Regions from separate parts of the Paenibacillus sp. cl6col genome, predicted to be linked through region 1. Evidence: riboswitches for the same ligand, from Rfam matches in the RefSeq annotation. Region 1 holds a riboswitch; each other region holds the start of a gene.

Region 1 (7,787 bases):
TCGTAATGTCATGATTGAACTTTAAAGGCTGATAGACAGCGTCTGCTACGGAGATTGGCTCTGCTGTTACATGAACGACTTCGCCAGACTTGCCGCTGACCGTAGTAGGCTCATGCAGCACTGCGTCAGTGCCTTCTTCAAGGTGATGAACAGTCACGAAATAGGTTGGCAGCTCTTTCTTGCTGTAGAAGAACGTATAGGATTGTTTAGCTTGCTCAGTGATTGTGTATTCATGCTGGTAGGAGTCTGGCACGTAGATTGCACCATCAACTGTAATATCTTCTGCTCTCAGTGTGATGGTTGCTCCAACCTTGCCGCTTGTTGAAGTGGATTCCTTCAGAACTGTGCCAGTAGCTGCATCCTTATAGTGGACGTGCACGGTGCGTTCTTGAGGAGTAACGTCCTTCTTGGTGTAGAAGAAGGTGTGCTCTTGGTTAGCCTCAGCAGTGAACGTGTATTTTACTTCTGGATTGACTGGAGTGTAGCCTGTGACTTCTAGTGCAGTCAGTGTTATTGATTCTCCAGTTTTGCCGTCTTTCGAAGAATCTTTTGCGATAGGAAGCTTGGTGTCTTGGTCAATGTAGTGGATGGTTACTTTTTGTGGATTCGCGGTGTAGAAGAATTTGTACGTGTCGTTTTTATCTGTGAATGTGTAAAGCTCTCTTTCTACCTCAGGCGTATAGCCAGGAATCTTCTTGGCTTCCAACCCAAGCTTCGTGCCGGTAGGCCGGTTATGAGTTTCAGAATCTGCAAGTGTTTCTTTGGTTTCTTTACTCAAATACTCCACTGTCAGTGTCTGTTGGCTTGGCGTATACCAGAATGTGTATACATTGTCCTCGGCCTTGAACGTATAGCTATCTTCAGCCTTGTCAGCTGTAAAGCCTGGAATGCTTAGAGCCTTCAACGTAATCGTCTGGCCAGTGACACCTTGTTCAGATGTTGGGGCAGCGATTTCTCTGTTTGTAAGACTGCTGACATGTTTGATGATTACTTTTTGAGCGTTCGCTTTGTAGAAGAAGGTAACTACGTTATCGGCTGCTTTGACAGTGTAGGTTACTTCCGCCTTCTCAGGCGTGTAGCCTGGGATGTCCAGAGCTTTCAACGTAACGGCCTCGCCAATTTTACCTGAATGAGATGTGTCGTCGTCAGCGATGGACTTGCCGGTATCCTTATCGACGAACTTGATGGTAATAGGGAGATCCGTCTTCTTGTAGAAGAAGGTAACCACATTATCCGCAGCTTTTACAGTGTAGGTTACCTCCGCCTTCTCAGGCGTGTAGCCTGGGATGTCCAGAGCTTTCAACGTAACGGCCTCGCCAATTTTACCTGAATGAGATGTGTCGTCGTCAGCGATGGACTTGCCGGTATCCTTATCGATGAACTTGATCGTGATAGGGAGTGCTGTCTTCTTGTAGAAGAAGGTATATTCGTTGTCCTTGGCCTTAAATGTGTATTGAACTTCGGCGTTCTCAGGCGTGTATCCCGGGATGTCGAGTGCCTTCAACGTAATCGTCTGTCCGTCGGTGCCGGAGAGCGAAGTATCGTCGTCAGCGATGGATGTGCCGGAGTCCTTATCTACATACTTAATCGTTAGCTTTTGTGGAGCTAGCATATATCCGAACCATACTGTTTTGTTAGGTTCCTGCAGTGTTAACGTTTCTTCTGTAGGGTCGGTGCCCTTTTTCAACACATAGTTGTCGAGCTTCGGAGCAGGAACCTTGTACTTCGGCCCTATATCCAGCGCATCCTTCCCATTGACAGTGAAAGACTCGCTGTACAACTGCTCTGCAAGATCCACACGTTCGACAACCTTGCCGTCTGCGTTAATAGGCTCGCCTTGTTCATTAACCTTGTAGCCTTTCACAAGAATGGAGCCTTTGCCGAAGCTGACTTGTGGCACTTCAAAATCTTTTGTTGTACGTTGTCTATTCACATCTGTGTATTCCATGGTGGTACGTCCGTTTGTCGGGTAATTGACATCGGCACTCGGATTTTTAGAAGAGTCCATTTTGATGGTATATGTCAGGGTTGCCGGACTTCCCTCTACAATGTTGCCAACGTCCCATACAAACGTTTCCGAAGCTGCATCCCATTTCACCGTGCCTTGAGATGCTGTATAGTCTTGCTTTTCAACAGGTGCATTGCCCTTGAAATTAAGGTTAAACATTTCACCCATCGGATCCTTGACTACAGCATTTTCAGCCGCGTAGGAAATTTTCCCTGCCAGTTCAGAGAAAACCTTCTCCAGCTCCGCGCTGTCAGATGGGTAATAGTTGTTTGCTGAAGCGCTGTTCTTTAATACATATACAGCGTTAGCATCATTGCCGACCTCAAGCCCAATCGAATAAATGGTGACTCCTGCATCCTTGGATGCTTTGGCTTGAGATATCGTAGGAATTCCATTGTCCTTAACCGTATAGTTATCTACTTTGTATCGATCCCCAAACAAGCCAGAGGATAATTCATAGCTGCTGCCGGATCCGATAGTCTTGGTGTAGTCAAAGTTGGACAGTACAAAGTTATACTTGTTGTTGGGCCATGAATAAGGAGCGGCCTTTTTTGCAGGAGAACTGAACGTTGGCGCACCGTCGCTAAGCAGCACAATAAATTTATTTTTAGCTGAACTCTTTGTAGTTAGTAACTGATGTGCTGTGTTGAGAGCGCCTTGTATGTTTGTCCCTCCGGAAGCCGAGATGCCCTTAATTTTGTTCAGGAGCTGCTGTTTATCATTCTGGCCAAGGAATCCGGATGATGTATCCTCTGCGCTGGTGCTAAACGTGACAAGAGCAATTCTTGTTTTGACGTTGGACAAAAGCAGTGTATTTGCAAATTTCTCCGCAGCTTTTTTGGCATTGTCTAACCGTTTGTAGCTTTTCATACTGTCTGACTTGTCTAAGACAAGTACAACATCGGTGTCACCGGCTTCAACGTTCTTCCCTTCGGCGGTCAGAGTAATCTGCCACTCTCCTGGCGTCCCGGTTGGCTTCGCTGTCTTGCTTAATTTCACAGCACCTGGCTCTGGCCAAATTGGATCACGTGCGGCTGCATCTGCACTTTGCAGTGTGTGAGGAATAAACCCGAAGAACACGGCAAATACGCACAGCCATGTTACGGCCAACTTTACTCTACGTTTCATTCAATTCGCCACCTCATTTTTTCATTTTATTCCTCCCCTACCGAAGTGAGTCCATGCCTCCTCATTCTTATTTATATAGCTCAACGGAAAGTTAATTCCGCCAGAACTTCACATAAATAAAAAAAGTCCAGCTGCAAGTAACAGAATTGTTAGTTGCAGCTGGACTATCATAGGTCGTAGAACCGTTAGACTCCGAAGCTTTGCGGCCTAATCTTTCGATTAGTGTGCCCTATGTGATTGATCAATCATAACACCTCTTATCCAAGCGAAGATGACTGTAATCATAGGCATAGGGAACTATCAAGCTCAATATAGGTTACGAGGAACAATTTGTCAATGATAAGAAAATACTAGTTTGTATACATACTACAAGTATTAACCTACTAGAGTTGATTCATACCTGATAATCCATCTATATGCCTCCAACTTAATAACTATTCATCGCTATCAGAAGGAAATAACGGATTGAAACGCTCCCATGCCCGTACGATAATGAGTAGAGCAGATAATCTAGCAATCGGCTTCATGAATACCAAGGTGTGTCGAGTGAGACTGAATGAAGAGCAAATAGAGCTTAAGATTTTTGTAAGGATTGAGTAAGGAATTAGAGAGGAATGCCTCATACAATAAAGTCATCGGGAAGCACGCATTGAGCGGGAGGAGATACTGGCATGACGTATTTATTACGTACACATCATTTGACAAAGACGTTCCTAGACAAAGAGGTTGTCTCGAATGTGAATATGAACATCCGTCAAGGAGAGATATATGGATTTTTGGGTCCGAATGGGGCCGGTAAGACAACAATTATGAAAATGATTACGAACTTAATTAAGCCTACAATGGGTCAAATTGAAGTATTCGGGGAAGCGCTAGCCCCTAAGTCGTATCATCTGCTGGCTCGGATGGGGACAATTATCGAATACCCTGTATTTTATGACAAGCTGTCGGCACGAGAGAATATGGAGCTGCACTGCGAGTACATGGGATATCACAACATGAAGGCCATAGATGAGGCATTGGAGCTGGTGAAGCTCAACCATGTGGGTGATAAAGCAGTTAAAGATTTCTCGCTTGGAATGAAACAGCGGCTAGGGATCGCCAGAGCGATCGCAACGAAGCCGGAGCTGCTTCTGTTGGATGAACCTATTAATGGGCTGGATCCGATAGGGATTAAGGAGATACGCGATTTGCTTCTCATGCTGAGCAGACAATATGGTACAACGATATTGATATCAAGTCATCTGCTGGGTGAAATTGAGCTTGTTGCAGATACGATTGGTGTCATTAATAAGGGTCGATTAATTGCAGAAGTGTCTATGGATGAGGTTCGTATGAAAAATAGCGAATATATTGAGATTGTGACGAATGATTGCACGCGAGCTGCGTTCCTGCTCGAAGATAAACTAGGCATACACAATCTACGAGTCATGGATGAGCGCATAATTCGAGTATATGATCCGAATATCCAGCAGGGAGTGCTGACGAAGGAACTGGTCGTGAACGATATTTTAATAGAATCGATCCATAAGAAAAACAGCTCTTTAGAGGAATACTTCTTATCTTTGTTGGATGGAGGCGATCATGTTGCGTAATTTGATAGCTTTGGAGCTTCGGAAGCATCACATAGGAGGGTATATTCGAAACGCAATTATTGCAAATATTGTCGCGATTGCCATCTTATTCTTAATGTTATACAGTCCTAACATGATGGAAGAAGTTGTTTTCGCGGATTACACTGCCCTTTTTGTGGGTGTGGATTCATTTGTACGAATGATCTTTATCGTCTTTGCAGCAGTATTGATATCTCGGTTCATTATTGATGAATATAAATCAAAGACAATAAACATCCTATTTATGTATCCAATAAGTCGGAAAAAGATCCTCCTCAGCAAGTTGGCCATTATCGCCATTTTCACATTTAGCAATATTATTGTGTCTGAAATTGTGCTCAACGCGATCTTGTTGACAGCAAATGCAATTGTACCCATTATACAAGAGCCCCTGACTTTGTCGATAATTGGGGGAGGGGCATTGAAGTTGATCATGAATGCAATGGCTGCAAGCATTATGAGCCTCATTCCGCTATATTTCGGCATGAGAAAATATTCGACACCGACGACGATCATGTCTTCCTTGCTCATTGTTTCCATCGTGTGCTCGAATAATGGGGGAGTCTCGCTGAATTCAATCATTATCGTTCCGATCATCTTGGCACTGATCGGTGCATTCGTAATGTACATGACAATAAAGAAGGTTGAGCACGTAGATGTGGTCAATTAGTTGAATACGCTGACGTTGTCTGAGCCTGAGAAGACTTGGACAACGGGAAATTAAAACAAATTAAAAAACAGGAATTGCTATTTGGGTAACCTTGTGGTAAGATGACTATATTCAAATTTGACCTGATTCACATATTGCAGAGGGTTATTTTGAAGATAGAATAACCTTGTCCAATATGTGAATTTTATTTATTTATGTAAATAAGAGGTCATGTAAATTTTAGGAGGTATTTGTTCATGCAAACAGGTACAGTTAAATGGTTCAACGCAGAAAAAGGTTTCGGTTTCATCGAAGTTGAAGGCGGTAACGATGTATTCGTACACTTCTCCGCAATCACTGGCGACGGCTTCAAAACGTTGGACGAAGGCCAACGCGTTGAGTTCAACGTAGTTGAAGGCAACCGTGGACCACAAGCTGAGAACGTTGTAAAGCTGTAAGACACGAAATTACAATGCCCCAGACCTAAGGTTTGGGGCATTTATTAATTTATGCGGCAGGGATGCCGTATGAATAGCAAAGAGCCGTCCTCAGGGGCGGCTCTTTGTGTTTCTGCTTCGCTCTTGTTATATTCGCAGCCACGCCATTTATTTGTCGATCTTTTTTGTTGTGGAAGGCAGTATAGTGGGGACGATGTATGTTATGCTATTGTTCGAAGCGAGCTTATGGCAGCTTCCATCTCGTATGACAATGGCAATCATATTGAGCCATTTTTGGACAGATAAATATAGAGGCTGGTGGATACGTACAACATGGAACTATCCGAGATAACTTCTTATTTTACCGAAGAGCATTTGAAGGCGTTGTTGGAGCAATTCCGTTCCTTCGGGCCGCTGCCGGGCATATTACTGACGTTCATGAAGTCCTTTATCCCGCCGCTGCCTACCCTCGTTATTGTAGGTGTGAATGCTGCAGTATATGGGTTGTGGCTCGGATTTCTCTATTCATGGATTGGAATCGTGAGCGGCTGCATGCTGACGTTCCTCATTGTGCGCAAGGCAGCAGGCCACCCGTTGCTCGCTCGCTGGGCTGAGAAGCCGAAGGTGAAGAAGAGCATGCTGTGGGTGCGTCATAATGCATTCAGTTATGTCTTCTTGCTTAGTATTTTCCCAGTAGGTCCCTTCGTTCTTATTAATATGGTCGCGGCTGTTGCGCGCATGCGAATCCGCTCCTTCTTCATTGCGATTCTCTTTGGCAAGGCGCTCATGGTATTCTCCGTATCCTATATTGGTCACGATATACAACGATTTATTGATCATCCGTTGCAGCTTATTTTTGTCGTCCTATTTATAGGCCTGTCTCTGTTGATTAGCAAAAAAATTGAAGCACGCTTCACACGGCATACTTCTGATGAAGAAGGGCATATAGACGCTGCCTTAGAACAGCATAAGCAGTCAGTGTAGAACGGCGATTAGGGTCTCGGCTGGAGGTAGAATGATTGCGCCCTTCCGTCTAGTCAACGTCGCAGCTGCATGTGAATGATGATCCCCGGATAACTCCGGGGATTTTTATTTGCGACCATCTACAGTTGGCGTGAACCGTAGAGCCTGTATTATGTCATGAAGTAAAGGTGCCTTTTGCTTTGTTTACAATTTCCGTAATACGTGACTCGTGCTGCTCCAGCTTCTTTTTGGACTGATCGATTTGACGAATTAGGGAGACGAGTGATGTTAGCGACTGAAGTGAATTTTTGGCGTCTCCCTTCTTAATTGCTTGATTGAGCAATGACCATAGTGGCGTAGTGCGTTTCTGTAACTCACTAACCGTGCTTCGTTCTGATTTCATTTGGGTATTCACGGTATTGATGCCTGCCAGAATATCACGTACGCGTTTTACGAATTTTGATTTGCTCTCACGTGCCTTCTTTACTGCTTCTACCTTTGTTTTAATGTCCATTCTTGCTAATTGGACTGCAGCCTTCACAATATCGCGCTGCTTGCGCAGGATTTCTTTTTTGTCGTCTTTCTTGGAGCCCATGCGGGATAGCTGATCGTTCAGGAGCTGATATGAAGCGAATAGCGGCTCGTAGCGTTGTCTTGTTTGCTTCAGAGAGGCTTCTAGTTTATTAATCTTGTCGGTATCCCAGTGTTGGAGCTTACTGCGTACATTAGTCAGGGTTTCTTTATTTTTGGCTTGCATCTGCTTCAGGGTGCTGTCTCGCTGCAGGCTCTGATTTTGCAAGGAAATGAGCTCGCTGTACATGGAGTCTATGGAGCTGGCTTGGGTGGAAGCTGCGGATTCAGCCATCTTCGTCAATGCACTCTTCGCTGTGGGGGACAATTCCTTGCTTGCTGCTTGCGTTGCAGTTGATAGCAATGGCTGTAGAAGCAACACGGCGAGCAGCACTGCTGAGACTTGCCAACCTCTCTGT
Region 2 (7,787 bases), on a different contig from region 1:
CGCTTGAATTTCCTCTGCTCCGATATTGATATAGATATAGCCTTCTTCTTCTTGCTTCTTCAAGGCGCGTTCCTTCGTAAACTTCGGACTTGCCTCTCCCGAATCCTCATCATAGACGAGCAGAATGCCATCTGTCTTGCGGAACAGCAGCTCGTCCCTTGCGATGAACTGCCATTTGCCACTGTAGGGAGCATTACTCACCGTGCCATAGTAATCGATTCCACGCATAATTTCTTCGAAATAGGTTTGCTTCTCCTCGCTCCACTGTGCTTCAGGATTGGCGTACGCCGTAATAATGGAGCATTTCAACTGCGGATATTGTTGTTTCAGCGAGATAGCAGCTTCGCAAGCCCATAAATCGACTCCATACTGGCCAGGTGTGATGACCCATTCTAATCCTTCTTCAATTAGCGGAATAAGGCGAGATTCTATCGCTTTGCGTATATAGGGAACTCCCTGATGCTTATTGTTATAAATACCGAGTTCGTGAGCTCGGTAGCCGGTAACGAGTAGATTTTTCAATGTATGATTCCTCCGAGAATGTATCTATATATATGATTATAGACGGTAGAACTAAAAATGATAAATATACAGAGAATGGGACTAAATATCTAGTTCCTTCATCAATTTGACACATGTTTTAGTTCTAAAATCCCTGTTACAGAGACGTATGAATTGGTTAATATGAGTAAGTATACTAACATTTAGGGGGAAAAAGTTTTGAAAAAATGGGTTGCACTATTGTTGGGGGCAATATTAGTAGTAAGCATGACGGCTTGTGGAGATAAAAAAGACGCTGCTGGAGCAAACAGCTCTTCTACAGCACAGACGACAACTGAGACAGAGAAAAAGGATGCTCAGGTTCCATCTGTCGATGAACTTATTCAAAAATCAATTGATGCAAGCAAGTCGCTCAAGAATTTCTCTATGGACAGCCAAGTGAAGCAGGATCTTACAATTAGCCAAGGTGAACAGAAGCAAGAGCAAAATACGGAAATAAAACTGAAAAGCGACATGACTAAAGAGCCTTTCAATCTGTATCAAGAAATGACAATGAACGTAGCGGGTCAAGGTGAGCAAAAAGTCGTTCAGTATATTTCGAAGGACGGCATTTATTCACAAGTGAACGGGCAATGGACGAAGATGCCGGATGACATGAAGGCACAAATTCTTGAAGGTGCGGAGAAAGGGGCAAGCCCAGAGCAGTCCCTGGAACGCTTCAAATCGATAGCGAAAGATTCGAAGGTATCTGAAGAAGGTACTAACTATATCTTGACGGCGGACTTGTCCGGTGACGGGATGAAGGAACTGGCGAAGTCGTTGATGACCCAATCTGGTTCTAACAGTAATCCTCAAATGGAAGCAATGATTGAGCAAATGAAGATTAAAAGCATTAAGATGAAGTTTGGTGTCAACAAGGAGTCATACCAACCAACAATATCCGATGTCGACATGTCTATGGAAGTAGAAGAGCAAGGTCAGAAAGTTGAACTCAATATGGTTATGACAAGCACATTCTCGAAGCATAACGAGATTGGCGAAATCAAGGTGCCACAAGAAGTATTGGACAGCGCTAAGTAATCGCAATGTATAGACGAGACCGTCGAATCTATGGATTTGGCGGTTTTTTTATGGCATTAATAGTTCTATTCTACTAATTTCTGTTTCGGAATAGGGCTACGTTCACTTTGTCTGTCTATCGATATTGGTTACTATGAGGGAGCATACTAATTTTGGGAGGCAGACGGTTTTGAAGAAGTGGACGGCAGCACTCGTAGCGATCATGGTAGTACTAGGCATTACAGCATGCGGCAACTCAACACCTACGGCAGGAGAATTGATTCAAAAGGCTACGGATGCGGATAAAACATTGAAGAGCTATTCAATGGATGTCCATGTTGAGCAAGTGAATGGGATTCAAGGCGACAGCAGCAAAGAAGAAAAATCGGATATTACAATCAAAACTGACTTTACAAAGGAACCGCTTGGTTTCTATCAAGATACGTCAATTGTGTCAGACCAAACGAACCAAACGATTAAACAATACTTCACCAAAGAAGGAGCATACTCTCAGGTAAATGGCGAATGGGCGAAAGTTCCGGATGAGTTGAAGAGCCAGTGGGAAACGAACATTAAGAGCCAAATGAGCTTGACGCAAAATCTCGATAAATTCAAGCCGTTAGAGAAAAATTCGAAGATTGCCGTGGAAGGTAACGAATACATCATGACTACGGATATGTCTGGCGATAAAGGCAAGGAGTTGGCGAAGACGCTGTTGTCCGAGTCATCTGGTGAAGAAGCTGCGGAAGCGCTTGGCAAGATGAATGTTAAGACGCTTACCATGACATATGGCGTGAATAAGGAAACCTACTTCCCGACGAAGAGCGGCTTTACACTTGTGCTCGAAGGGGAAGAGAACGGACAGAAGATTTCGATCAGCATGAAGGTGACGAGCACGATTACGAAGCATAACGAAGTGGCCGAAATCAAAGTGCCGAAGGATGTTATCGACAACGCTCAATAGGATACGATTTCGATTGTCGATGAAGAAAGAAAATAAAGTTATAGACTGAGAAAATATAGTTCCGACGGCATTACTGTTATCACGCGGTACAGCCCGTAAAAGGAAAAAAAGCAGAGATCCTATGTGATAATCTAGGATCTCTGCTTTTTGTGTCATGATGAATATCTTATTGCTCGTGTATCACGCGATACAAAACGAGTGCCGCCTGCGCTCGAGTGAGCGTTCCCGCCGGATCAAGTTTGTTATCGGTGGTTCCTTTGATAAGTCCTTTGCTCACTGCGTACACAACGGCTGTCTTTGCATCCTGTGAGATGAGTGCTTCATCCTTAAATCCAAGCGAAGTGCTTGAATGGGACAGATCAATTTTCAATGCCCGCGTAAGCATCACGACCATTTTTTCGCGAGTAATCGGTTTACGTGCCCCAGGCTCTGCAATCCGCTGTTCCCAAGTCTCTCCGTTATTCGTCAAGCGATCAAGCAAGGTGGCGAACTCCGCTTGGGTAATAACGTCGTTCGGCTTGAATGTGTGTATGCTGTCTTTGCCGCACAACAGTCCGTGAGCTGCAATGACTTCAATTTCATCCTTTGCCCAATGTGCAGTAAGATCATTGAAGGATCTTGCATGCTCTGCAATCGTGTAGGTGCCGAACTCCGTGACCTGGAAGGAAATATGCTTCTTATCAGCTGCCTTCATTCCGGCCAGTTTATAGCTCCAAGCATTTGTTGTTAGGCCTTGAGCTTCTGCGTACACGCCTGCCTTACGAATATCCTTTGTAGCTTCCATCAGCTTCAAGGAGATTTCCAACAGGATATTCTTTGCTTCTTGCGGCCCGCGGATCGTGATCATCGGAGACGTAAAGGTCGTCTCGCCATGATGCTTGCTAAAACCTTTGTCCTTATGCTCTGCAAGAGACACCACAAGCTCGAGTTCACTCGTTCCGATGAGTTCCACAATAGACTTATTCGGAATGGTAATATCGAATTCGGCTGTAGACAGAAGCAAATCCTTGCCTGATTCCTGCAGCAGTTTGGCGGCCGATTTGTCCAGCGTGAAGGAGACTTCATTGTAATCCTTCATGCTTACATCGCTAATATCGGGTTGAACCTGCTTGGTATTTTTGTCCTGCAGCTGTTTTTTCACGGTATTCGCATTTATCTTGAACTCCGCATTCACTGCATGCTCCTTCATCGTCTCTGCCAGTAATCCTGCCTTCATCGTCTTACCGGCTGGAATTGTTCCCACAGAAGTCGAAGGTGTAGAACTACTAGAACCTCTAGAGCCTTCAGATGAGGAAGACGAAATAGGCAACTCTGGCTTCGGATTCGGATTCGGAACAGACGGCTTGATGACATCAACAGTAGACGAGTGAATGTAACCGATTCGGATCCGTTCATTGTTTGCGTTGAACAGATTCGCATTTACAAGATTGAAGGTATATTTCCCTTCTTGGTCGCTCAAGAAAGCGATGGTTGCTATGTCGCCGTCTCCTTCATAAGCGCCTCCGTTGAGATTTACGGAGTAATCCAATTGCTTCTGGCCATTAGGTAAATCGGTTATGTTCTTTGTCGTGATAAGTGGGACATCCGGATAGTTCAACTTTTGATAGGTAGCCATCGTAACGCTTGGCTTTATATCTAAGAGAGTCAAGCGGCTGTCATAAGTAAGACTGAATGAAGCTGAATATACTGCTTCCGACACAGAATATTCGACCTTTACATCGAATGGATCTCCTGTCAGAACCTTAGATTCGCTGAGGCTAGGAGATACAACATCGGGATCGGGCTTTTTATCGTCGACGGAATTCTGCGTGACGAAGTTCTGTGTGTAATATACATTTGAATTCCCCCCGAAGTACACACCCACCCCTAGATGAGAAAAGTCTCCCAAAATATTCGAACGATGTCCTTTCGAGTTCATCCAGTTCTCGTGAACGAAGATGGCACTCGACTGTCCAGCAGCAATGTTTTCCCCTGCCTTTTGGTATACGATTCCGTCCGCCTTCAGCCGATCGAACGGGGATTTGCCGTCCGGATTGTTATGATCGAAGAAGCTTCTCAGCCCCATATCGTCGCTATGCTTGCGAGCAGTTCCCGCAGCCTTTTCATTCCACTTCAATGGCTTCATGCCCTCGCGGACACGCACAGCATTAGCCAAATCGAGGATTTGTTGCTCAAAGCTTGTCTGCAATCGCTTGCTAGGCGTGCCAAAGTACCCCTTGAACGCCAGTTCCACATCATGGGCAATAAATTGGACAGCCGTCACCGTATTCCCTTGATGGAGATCATAGAACACGGTTGCATACATACCGCCGACCTTGTACAGGCTATATTGTCCGCTGTTGTCCATATTGTAAATCGTATTGCCTTTCCTAATTTGACTGAGGGAAGATCCGAAGGCTGCCTCTACCTCCTGCTTGGTTGAACCGAATCCAATGCTTCCATAAGAATCATTCGCATTCGTATAGAGTGCAACGACCTTGTGGTCCTGAACACCAACTTGTAAGTAATGTTTATAATCCTGATTGTAAATATACCACTCGAAGCCATATTCACTTAGATCCTTGCGAACCGGCAGTCCGATTTTTTGGAATAGTTGATCCTCGCTCATTCCTATGGTGATGCCTTGCAGTTGGTCTGCCCCTGCCTGCGGAGCATTGTTCGTTTTCGTGACAGTAATCATACTACCGACCAGCTTATCCGCTGCATAAAGGGTCGGCTGATAGATAAGCATCCCGGCTAACAGCGCAGCGCTAGCTGTAATCGTCATACGCCGCATTCTTCCTGCTTTAATGTGTTTATGCTGTTCTTGGTACATTGCGTTGTTGGTTGCTGTACAACATGGCCGCATCATTACATCTCCTATTCTTTTACATTCTGCGATCAAATGAGATGAACATCGGGGACGCTTTACAATAGCACAAAAAAAGCGCCACCCTAATGGCAGCGCAATAAAAAAAGACGCACGTAATGTCGCAATTAGGGCAACCCGGCTGTCATCGCATTGTGAAATACATTAGACCCGTGGCTTTGCGTCCCCTGCTTTCGCTAGGGTTTGCCATTATCCAAATGTTACAGATTAAATGTCTATAGTAACATGTAAATGAACAGCTTGTATACAACTGTGCCTATAGGTACGCAAAATTCAATCAAGTACCAGGTCTATCAACCCAGTACGATTTATGTTCGTCATGCACTTCTTCAATGAAGCTGCCCCATTTTAAAAAAAGGATCATGAAAGTACACTAAGACTTCGCTCGAATTTTAGTTAAAATCACATTGGCCGCTTCTACTGCACCACCAGCATTCTGAAAAGTTTCTGACAGTTTTTGCGCATTTTCCTGATAAGTCCGATTCGTCAACACCTCAGATACCGCTGCTGCCAAATATTTTGGCTTCTTTCCTTTCAACTTTAAACCTGCACCCAGTTGAGCAACCCGATCAGCCACTAATCCTTGTTCGCTATGTTGCGGAAATAAAACCATTGGAACTCCAAAATACAGGCTTTCATTCACACTATTCATGCCACAATGGGTAATAAATACATCGGCTGTTTGCAATACCGATATTTGATCCACGACGTTATTCACTGTGAAATTTCTTGGTATGTTGCCAAGAGAAGCAATCTCCGTTTTTTCACCAACTGACATCACAACATCATAGTCCGTATCTGCAAATGCCTGAATAACTTTTTGGTAAAAATCTTGATTTTGATTCAGTATAGTCCCAAGTGAAATGTAGATTAGTTTTCTATCTTTTTTATTAATCTGTATCGGCGGAGACTGCCTGATGGATGGTCCGACAAAAGCATATCGCTCAGAAAACGTATCCGCCATCGGCTGGAATTCTTTCGAGGTATAAACAATGGCGTCTGTTTCATTATTATTTTGAACAATCGATACAACATTCCCTATCTCATAACCATGATTCTTTAACAACTGAATTTTTCTGTTCATTCGGGGCCAACCCACGATCATCCTCCATACATCGATGAAACCACGCTTCATCAGTTTCGCGGTGTACTGATTAAAAGCAAAGGTAGTAGTCGAACAAACATATGGAATTTCTAGTTTTTTAGCAAATAATTTTCCCCAAAAGCATATAGAGTCAGATACAATACAATCCGGCTGGATTTCCCTTAATTCCTGACATACCTTCTCATCCAAAGCAATGGTCGTATCGGCAACCATCTCAATTAATGCTGTAAAATCTTTGCCAACCTTGCGATCCAATTCCTTTTGTGAAAGCTGGGGCAAGAACTCATCACAAGCAATGAATGCAGCACCAGCACCTTCTATTTTTTCCTGAAATTCTAGAAAGGAATAGTACCAAACTTGATGGCCTCTATTGACTAACTCGGCAACCACCGGAATGGTTGGATTGGTATGACCATGTGCGGGTATCGAAAAAAATACAATTTTGCTCATTCTGATTCATCTACCTCTCGCTCCGCTTTTTGGATCATCTCTACAAATTCCATGAAATGATTACTTTTTAAGAGAGCAATCCCTTTTGTCGCATCTTCCCCCAAGACAATCAGCTTATCACCAGCTTGTATCTGATACATTTCGCGTGCCTGTTTGGGAATGACAATCTGTCCCCGATCTCCTACCTTCACAACACCAAAGAACTGCTTCCCCGTGGGAACGAGCTGATTCGCCGCTTCTTCACTCATATCACGGGATAATTGATCCAGGGTTACTTGGAAAAGTTCAGCGAGTATTTTGCATTTAAAAATATCGGGCAAGGCCTCCCCGTTTTCCCACTTTGCTACGGTCTGTCGTGACACGTTTACCTTCTCAGCTAATTGTTCCTGACTGAATTTATGCTTTTTACGCAACACACGAATATTCATACCAATCATATTTTTCATCTCCGTATACGTTAAATATATAGAAGAACCAAGGTGGAAATCTATCAACAATTCGCAACATTTTATGTTAAGAATTGTGGCAAAGTACAAGTCATAGATGAAGCTAACGTCGATAGCGCCGTATTCGATTGCGAACCAAAAATTTTTCGCAATATATCCAATACTTGTGCACTGTTATTTGTCCATATCATACCAAATTAATAGAGAATACAAACTGAGGTGTTCTGTTAAAGAACAAGACTGTCGACAGTCTTGCTGTATCCATTAGATGTATCGATGATGTCCAAATGCTTCTATTTTATTGAAGTAATAGGTTTTAACTTACTGTTCCCTTCTTTATAAATTGGCTAACATGGGTAAAGCAGATTATTTTAGGGGGCTGTTATTTTGAAA
Region 3 (7,787 bases), on a different contig from region 1:
TGTCTGTTCATCTCTGGGCTGTTATCCGACACCCGCTGAACCAGCTCCATGCTTGTAATCTTGGCATCTCCCTTCAGTTTGAACGTATAGGATCTGCCAGTTTCAATCGTTTTAGCATCATAGACCGATTTCAAATCGACGACCGTGTAACCGTTCTCATTTGTTACGGTTCCCGCCAAATAATCGCCTGAAGTCAGCGGTCCATCGGCTTGGATGTAGAGCTTCGGCAGCTTAACCGTTTTAGCTCCTCTTTCCACCGCTTTCAACACTTGATTCGATTCGGTCAAAGACTCGTTATTGAAGAGGGTGATTTCATAGCCTTTGCTGTTGCCCCAAGCCTCAGTATACGGTTTCACATCCGCCGTAACGTCCAGCTTGGTATATTGGATTTCATGTGTTGTCAACGCCTGGCTCCCGAAGAGGCCTTCTTTCGTTGCCTTTGTTAATTTGTCGCGCTTGGCAGGATCCGCAGTAGGGGCATCATTGGAAGCCATCCAAGCAATGACGCCGCCCAGACCGTTTTCAAGCACATATTTCGTTTTCTCTTGAATGGATCTTTCATTGTCATACGTGTAGAATACGCCAGTTGTCCCATCATACAGATAGGGAGCTTTGGCTGCATCATCCCAATATTCCTTGAGATTCGGGTAAGTGGCCTTCAGCTTGTCGAGGTTGCGATAAGACCAAATCCCTGTTCGGCGGCCGCCGTCCCCAACAGCGAGCGCTGCCTCGCCAACCGCGCCGCGGGATGGAGTCTGATCCGCATCCTTGGCTGATAGTGCTGCTTCGCCGAATAGCCCCGGATGATTCGGATCGGATCCTTGCGATACTTTATCCCAGCCGCGAGTGTAGTAGGCTGCCCCGACAACAATCTTGTTCGGCTCGGCTCCTTGCTGAATCAAATATTTCACGCTCTCGTCTATGGACAGGTTGTTGCCCGTGAGCGGGTCGTTCGGGTTCGTATACAAGCCGGTATGGTGGCCGCTTATTTCATCCCATGCACCGCGCATGTCATAAGTCATAATGTTGGCAAAGTCTACAATGTTGAACAGTCTCGGCACATCAATGCCGATATCGATCTTACTCTTCGGCGCTGGAAGTGCAACAGACAGTTCATACGCTTTACCAAGCTCGGCTCCTTGCTTATTCAATGCGTTTTTGATATCTTGCAGGAGTAAAATATAATTGTTTTTATCCTCTGGTATAGCGTATTTCGTACCTTCATCGTTCTTATTATCGACCATATCAGGCTGTCGAACTTCAGCCGGGAACTCCCAATCGACATCCACGAAGTCCATGTTCGTGTACTTGATGAATTTCATGACATTTTGGATCAGATTTGCCCGTTTGGAAGCATCGGCTGCAACGACAGCGAAGTCGCCTGATTTCGACCATCCGCCAAGAGAGATGCCGATCTTCAGATTCGGGTTTTCTGCGCGCAATTGCTGCAGGGCGATAAGGATGCCTGCATTGGCCGCTTGCCATTGAACGCCATCCTGGCCGACAGGCGCTTCTACTGCCGCATCCTTATCCGTAAAGACAAGGTTGCCTTGGGCATCAAAATCGAGAAACGCATAGTTCAGGTGGGTTAATTGATCGGCCGGTATATCCTTAGGATAAAAGTTCCCTTGTCCTCCCCAAATCGACCAATCGCCATAGTACATAACATTCCTTATTTCCTTTGTCGCGTTTTTGACCACAGGTTCCTGTGCTGCGGAAACAGCCGACCCTGCATAAGCCGGTGCCAACGAAGACACGAACATCATGATGGTCACTACCGTCATTGCGAACAATCTCCGTGCACTCTGCTTTTTCCCAGTCTTCATCCGTTATTCACTTCCTATCAATAGATTTTATTAATAGGCAGCTAGGGTGGGGCATCTCGCCATGGATCATACAAAAACAACCATACGACTAATAGAGATGGGGGTCTATTAATCGGCAACTGGCTGGCATAGAATTTCTTCCTTAGCCCCTTTAGTTTTGCGTCACTAGATTTCCCTAGCTTTGCCTAGTAATACCTGCAAACATGCATACTCTTGCATAACGATACATGTTTACACCGTTAAATATACAGCAGTTTCACGTTTATTTAATGGGTCATACGGATTATTTGTGAATATATGAACATAGTTCGATATTATTATTCACTAGAAATATATCATGTTGAAATCCGGATGGAATAAGAGGATGTATGTTAATTCCATATGGTTTGATACTGGACATCAGCCTAGTAACTGCACCGATCCCTTGTTATTCCTTGTTATGCTTTTTTACATATTCCACATGTCCGACAAGGTTTGGGCAGTAGGTCTTAGGGAGGGAATTAAAAAGGACTGATCCTCCTTTTCTGGGCAATTATACCTCGCCCAAAAGTTGAAGAATCAGGAACAAAACAGTGGTCTGACGATCATTTTCGATAACGGAACCAGGATTGCTTTGACAGCTAATTCATTTTATTTTATAGTAAGTAACACACTAACTACTAAAGGAGTTGCCATGGAAGAACTTTTTAAAGAACTTCAGAAATGGGGCTTTTCACAATATGAATGTAAAGCGTACATAGGGCTATTGAAAAATTCTCCTATAACCGGATATGAAATAAGCAAAAGGTCAGGTGTACCTCGTTCAACGATATATGAAGTACTGGCAAAATTAATGGATAAAGGTGCGGTGTATACAGTACCTACTGATCCTGTAACCTATGCGCCATTACCAGCAAAAGAATTAATCCGTCGATTGCGTAATGACTTTGACAATTCTATGGATTATCTTGAAAAGAATTTATCTGCGTTAGAAAGTGAACAAGAAGTAGATGTCATTCGACGCATCAGCAGTGATGAGCGCGTTGTGGCCGAAATGATTGACATAATCGATAAAGCTAAAAAAGAAATATGGTTGTCGATTTGGGAACCACAAGTCGCTTCGATAAAAGGTGCTATAGATGAGCGGATAAAGGATGATACCCACGTCTTTTCTATTCTTTTTGGAGCACCTGAGATTCAGCTTGGGGCAACGACTCATCACAACTACATGGCTCCAGAAGTAGCTGAGGAACGTATGAACGGCCGCTTAACGATTGTTGCACGGGATAATGAAGAAGTATTAATTGCAAATTTCGCGCAAAATACACCTGCATGGGCGGTAAAAACGGAAGACCCGGCACTTGTGTTAATCGCGATGGAATACATCAGGCATGACATTATGTTCTCAGAATTAGTGAAAGAAGTGGGCCCAGAGAAAGCAGAAGCGCTTTGGAAAAACGCTCCTAACCTATTTCATGTTGTTACCGGGAAACGGTTCAAATAAATTGAACCGTATTTTCTTTCACTTTTTCGTAGTAGTTAGTAAGTTAGCTTCTAATACTTGAAAATAAAGAGGGAATGAAATGAGTCTGTCGAACGTCCAAATGAATTCGTCTCCGAGAGCTGAAGATAGCTTTATCCAAGGAGTAAAAGATTGTGTCCCCACGCTGCTGGGTTATTTAAGTATCGGATTAGCTGCAGGTGTGATCCAAAAGACTGCGGGACTTAGCATCGCTGAGATCGCTCTGATGTCTATGATTCTCTATGCTGGCTCAGCTCAGTTTATTGCTGCGGGTATGATAGCAGCAAGTAGTTCGATTACTGCCATTATTATTACGATTTTCTTTGTAAATCTTCGTCATATTTTACTTAGTGCAGCACTAGCACCTTATTTCCGGCATCTTACTCCACTTCGCAACATGCTAGTAGGTTCTCTACTCACCGATGAGACATTCGGTGTCGCGATTACCGAGGCGGCCAAGAAAAAGCGAATCAGTGAGAAATGGATGCATGGCCTCAACATAACCGCTTATGTAAATTGGCTTGCAGCGAATCTAGCAGGAGCATTTTTGGCGCAATGGATTTCGAATCCTGAGAAATTCGGACTAGCATTTGCCTTGCCAGCTATGTTTATTGGAATTCTCGTACTCTCTATGGTAGGGCGAAATAGAATCAAACTTGATATCGTTGTCGCAATTATTGCAGTGGTCATTGCTGTGGGAAGTTCTTTCTTTTTGTCCAGCAGTATGGGCGTTATTGTGGCTACAATTATTGCTTCAACAATAGGAATGGTGGTAGAAAAATGGAAGTAAGATGGGACATTTTTTTGATTATTCTAGGCTCAGCTTTTGTCACGTTCATTCCAAGGGTCGTTCCTCTTATGGTGCTTAGTCGGTTTGAATTACCAGAATGGGCAATGCGTTGGTTAAATTATGTCCCCATTTCTGTAATAGCTGCTCTGATAGGTCAAGAGATATTTATCCATGACGGAAAGCTTACATCTCTTACCAACAACATTGAATTTTTTGCAGCCATACCGACTTTTTTAATTGCGATAAAAACAAGAAGTTTATTGGGAACCGTACTGGGCGGTATTATCTCCATAATCATTTTACGCTTATTGTTTTGAAACTTGATACTAGAGTTTTGGCAATCTTCGCTCTTAACGTGAAGAGAATAGTAAAGCTACCGAAGTGAGAAGCCAGTGGTACAGGCTTGTGTATACAGTGAAAAAGACGACTATTATCCCATAAATAGAATAATAGTCGTCTTTTGTTTCGCTCTACGGCCTCGGATTGATCCAAGGTTGTATTGCTCGATTTATTGTTCTGATTCGATTGGGGCTACTTGTCGTTGCGAGATATCATTTGATGATAACGATAAACACTTGATTCCGACATTCCCATTATTTCAGCAACTTCATTTATTGTACCTTTAACTTCAAATACCCCATATTCCTTTAATTTGAAAATAGCAAGTCTCTTTTGTTCAGGTGATAACTGAGCACCGGATTCTAATATATCTTTATCTATTACTGAATAAATGATATTACGAATATTATCGGTAAGTTTTTCAATAGGTTGTTCCTGGTCAGTTTCTTGTTCGATAAGATCTATAGCTGAACTTAGATTGGCCAATTTTAATATATCCTTTGCGACTTTCCTATAGACATCCGCATCAAAATTTATACATAAAAGACCTTGTAATTGACCTTCACGATCTTTTATAAATAAAGTTGATGAACGGAATTTTTTACCTCTGGGTCCTTCTCCAACATAATCTACAACATAATCCTTTTTTAAATATACCTTTTCGTTGATTAATTTTTTTGCATAGTCAGTTAAAGGGCCATTTAAAGATCTTCCACTTAAGTCTCCATTGACTATGTGACCGATTTGAGAACCCCCATTAGGATTTAAAACATGTAATACAAATTCATAATTAGATCCCAAAATTTCCCCGAAATAATTCATTATGTTTTGATAGTGTCGAAATAGTTCATTATCCATTTAAGTATTCCTCCTAATCAGTTATTCCTGAATTTCATTCACTATGAAATTGCTCGCGAATTCATATTCAATTCCAAGGTTGAGCAAAATCTCTTTCAATAAAAGATGCGCTTTACTTCTCGTACATAGATGCGTTCTTCTTTTTTCAGCTATAGACAACCCAACTTCGGGTCTTTTATCGGCAAGGTTTCGTTTAATGAAGAAGCCAGCATTCAAAATAGACAACCCTATTATAACTTATAACAAGTTTTTTAGAATTTTAAAAGGGAGAAACATTAAATTTGTAATAAAAAATTCCGATAATAATAATTTATTATCATTTGTTTGACTGCATGAATATCTATGTGGTACTCTGTCTGTGTAGTAATAAAAAATAATTACTATAATAAATTATTTCAAATTATGTGAGAAGGATCAGAAAACATCGTTGTTTTGATGGCATTGATTGCAACGAGTATGATTACAACGATAATTTATCCAAGTATTCAATTCGTACTAAGAAAGGGTTTGATGATTCTTAGTGTTACTTTTGAAAACCCTTACATGGTGGGCGGGTGACTAGTATGGCAACTATGGGGAGGAAACTAATATGAATATGAAATTAGTACCTGTTAAAGAAAAAAGGGTTGTTAATTACAAAAGTTGTTTTGATGTGATTGGACCGGTTATGATCGGCCCCTCCAGTTCACATACTGCAGGTGCCTTAGCTATTGGAACAGTTGCCAATAAACTATTTCAAGGTCTTCCCAAAAAAGTTGTGGTAAGGTATTATGAATCATTTGCTGAAACCCATAAAGGACACGGAACTGATTTTGCAATTATTGCCGGTATATTAGGATTTGCTGCCGACGATAGTAGGGTGCCTGGTGCTATTGAAATAGCAGAATCTAAAGGAATTGACATTACCTTTTTAGAAGAAGCAGGTGATAGTCCTGCCGGTCATCCGAATACTGCAGATATTTATTTGGAGGATGGAAATCGAAATATTAGAACAATGGGAACTTCAGTCGGTGGCGGATTAATTGAAATTAAACATATAGAAATTGACGGGTTTAGCTTACATCTTCAAGGGCCATTGCCGGTTATTATAGCGATTTCCGAGAGAGATGACCTTGAATTTATATTACGCAGGATCTTTAAACAATATAATGTGGAAATTAACAATTTTAATAGTTTGGAGAAGTCAGGAAAATATTTATATCAATTTGATGTGGATTCTCAATTATCTAGTGATGTTCAGAAGGAATTGAGAAATTCTAGCAGTGCAGCTAATATCATTATTCTTTAATTAGATTAGGGGTGAAAAGTTTATGTACATGACTATAAAGGAAATTATCGATGCAGCTAATCAAAGGAAAAAGCCAATTTATGAATTAGCAATCGAGCAGGAAATCGAGCAAACTAAAACTTCTTATGAAGATGTTTGGAGAAAAATGGAAAGAAATTTAGTGACTATGGAGAATGCTGTAAAGAAAAGCGCTGAGGGCAACGGAGTATTTTCTCCGACCGGTTTATCCGGAGGGGATGCTGTTAAAATAAAACAATATCGTGAAAGTGGAAAAACCCTTTCTGGAGATTTGATGATGCTCGGGGTCCAAAACGCTATCGGAGTTAATGAAGTAAATGCGTCGATGGGAGTTATTTGTGCAACTCCAACTGCAGGTGCAAGTGGGACAATCCCGGGAGTGCTGTTTAGTATCCAAGATAGTTTACAATTAAGTCATGAAGACAAGGTTCATTTTCTATTCACTTCAGCTTTATTAGGAATGGTAGTAGCAAATAACGCTTGTATTTCCGGAGCCTTCGGAGGATGTCAAGCTGAAGTAGGTAGTGCCTCAGCAATGGCTGCAGCAGCAGCAGTAGAAGCTGCCGGAGGAACACCTCAGCAATCATCTGACGCTTTCTCAACTGCACTGCAAAATTTACTTGGTCTAGTTTGTGATCCGGTTGCAGGCTTGGTAGAAGTTCCTTGTGTAAAGAGAAATGCTATTGGAACGGCTAATGCCTTAGTAGCAGCGGATATTGCATTAGCAGGCGTAACCAACATCATCAATGCTGATGAAGTAATTGAAGCGATGTTCGTAGTAGGAAGACAGATGCCTCGCGAATTAAGAGAGACAGGTTTAGGTGGAATTGCAGCCACTCCCACAGGAATTGCTATTAAAAACAAAATTTTCGAAGATAAGGTTACTAGAAAATAAGATAATAATAATATATAATTATAGTAATAAAAGATTACAATATTTACACAGAAATGTAAGCGTTATAGCAAAATAATGGAATTTCAACTCATGCTTTGTGAAAAAAATCACAGTTATTAAGGTTCATTCTCCAATTCTCTATCAAGGATGAGAGGAGTGTATATCGATATCTATTAATGCCATATAATGTAATAGTATGCATTAAATAGTTTTGTAAACGTAAACAATTTTAACAGTTTTAAAAGAGAGGAAATGATAAAGTAGTTAACCAG

The links. A riboswitch is a leader RNA that binds a small molecule or an ion and turns the genes downstream of it on or off. The one in region 1 is predicted to bind cyclic di-GMP.
Region 2: it holds a riboswitch for cyclic di-GMP, as region 1 does, so the genes downstream of both, BLS15_RS18640 (CAP-associated domain-containing protein) here and BLS15_RS12620 (MucBP domain-containing protein) in region 1, are expected to answer to the same signal.
Region 3: it holds a riboswitch for cyclic di-GMP, as region 1 does, so the genes downstream of both, BLS15_RS29890 (glycosyl hydrolase family 18 protein) here and BLS15_RS12620 (MucBP domain-containing protein) in region 1, are expected to answer to the same signal.

What each region holds. Positions count from the first base shown of each region.
Region 1 covers NZ_FNAZ01000004.1:160,418-168,204, forward strand. Annotated here, with positions in the region: gene BLS15_RS12620 (MucBP domain-containing protein) at 1-3,136, opposite strand, end outside; cyclic di-GMP riboswitch class I at 3,288-3,375, opposite strand; gene BLS15_RS12625 (ABC transporter ATP-binding protein) at 3,808-4,731, shown strand; gene BLS15_RS12630 (ABC transporter permease) at 4,721-5,419, shown strand; gene BLS15_RS12635 (cold-shock protein) at 5,656-5,856, shown strand; gene BLS15_RS12640 (TVP38/TMEM64 family protein) at 6,169-6,819, shown strand; gene BLS15_RS12645 (hypothetical protein) at 6,974-7,787, opposite strand, start outside.
Region 2 covers NZ_FNAZ01000007.1:97,974-105,760, reverse strand. Annotated here, with positions in the region: gene BLS15_RS18655 (SLOG family protein) at 1-522, opposite strand, end outside; gene BLS15_RS18650 (DUF6612 family protein) at 721-1,581, shown strand; gene BLS15_RS18645 (DUF6612 family protein) at 1,751-2,524, shown strand; gene BLS15_RS18640 (CAP-associated domain-containing protein) at 2,691-5,291, opposite strand; cyclic di-GMP riboswitch class I at 5,502-5,591, opposite strand; gene BLS15_RS18635 (macrolide family glycosyltransferase) at 5,767-6,948, opposite strand; gene BLS15_RS18630 (helix-turn-helix domain-containing protein) at 6,945-7,385, opposite strand; gene BLS15_RS18625 (DUF6612 family protein) at 7,782-7,787, shown strand, end outside.
Region 3 covers NZ_FNAZ01000017.1:12,648-20,434, forward strand. Annotated here, with positions in the region: gene BLS15_RS29890 (glycosyl hydrolase family 18 protein) at 1-1,826, opposite strand, end outside; cyclic di-GMP riboswitch class I at 1,938-2,022, opposite strand; gene BLS15_RS27035 (TrmB family transcriptional regulator) at 2,500-3,309, shown strand; gene BLS15_RS27040 (AzlC family ABC transporter permease) at 3,389-4,117, shown strand; gene BLS15_RS27045 (AzlD domain-containing protein) at 4,108-4,434, shown strand; gene BLS15_RS27050 (helix-turn-helix transcriptional regulator) at 4,649-5,314, opposite strand; gene sdaAB (L-serine ammonia-lyase, iron-sulfur-dependent subunit beta) at 5,904-6,602, shown strand; gene sdaAA (L-serine ammonia-lyase, iron-sulfur-dependent, subunit alpha) at 6,625-7,515, shown strand.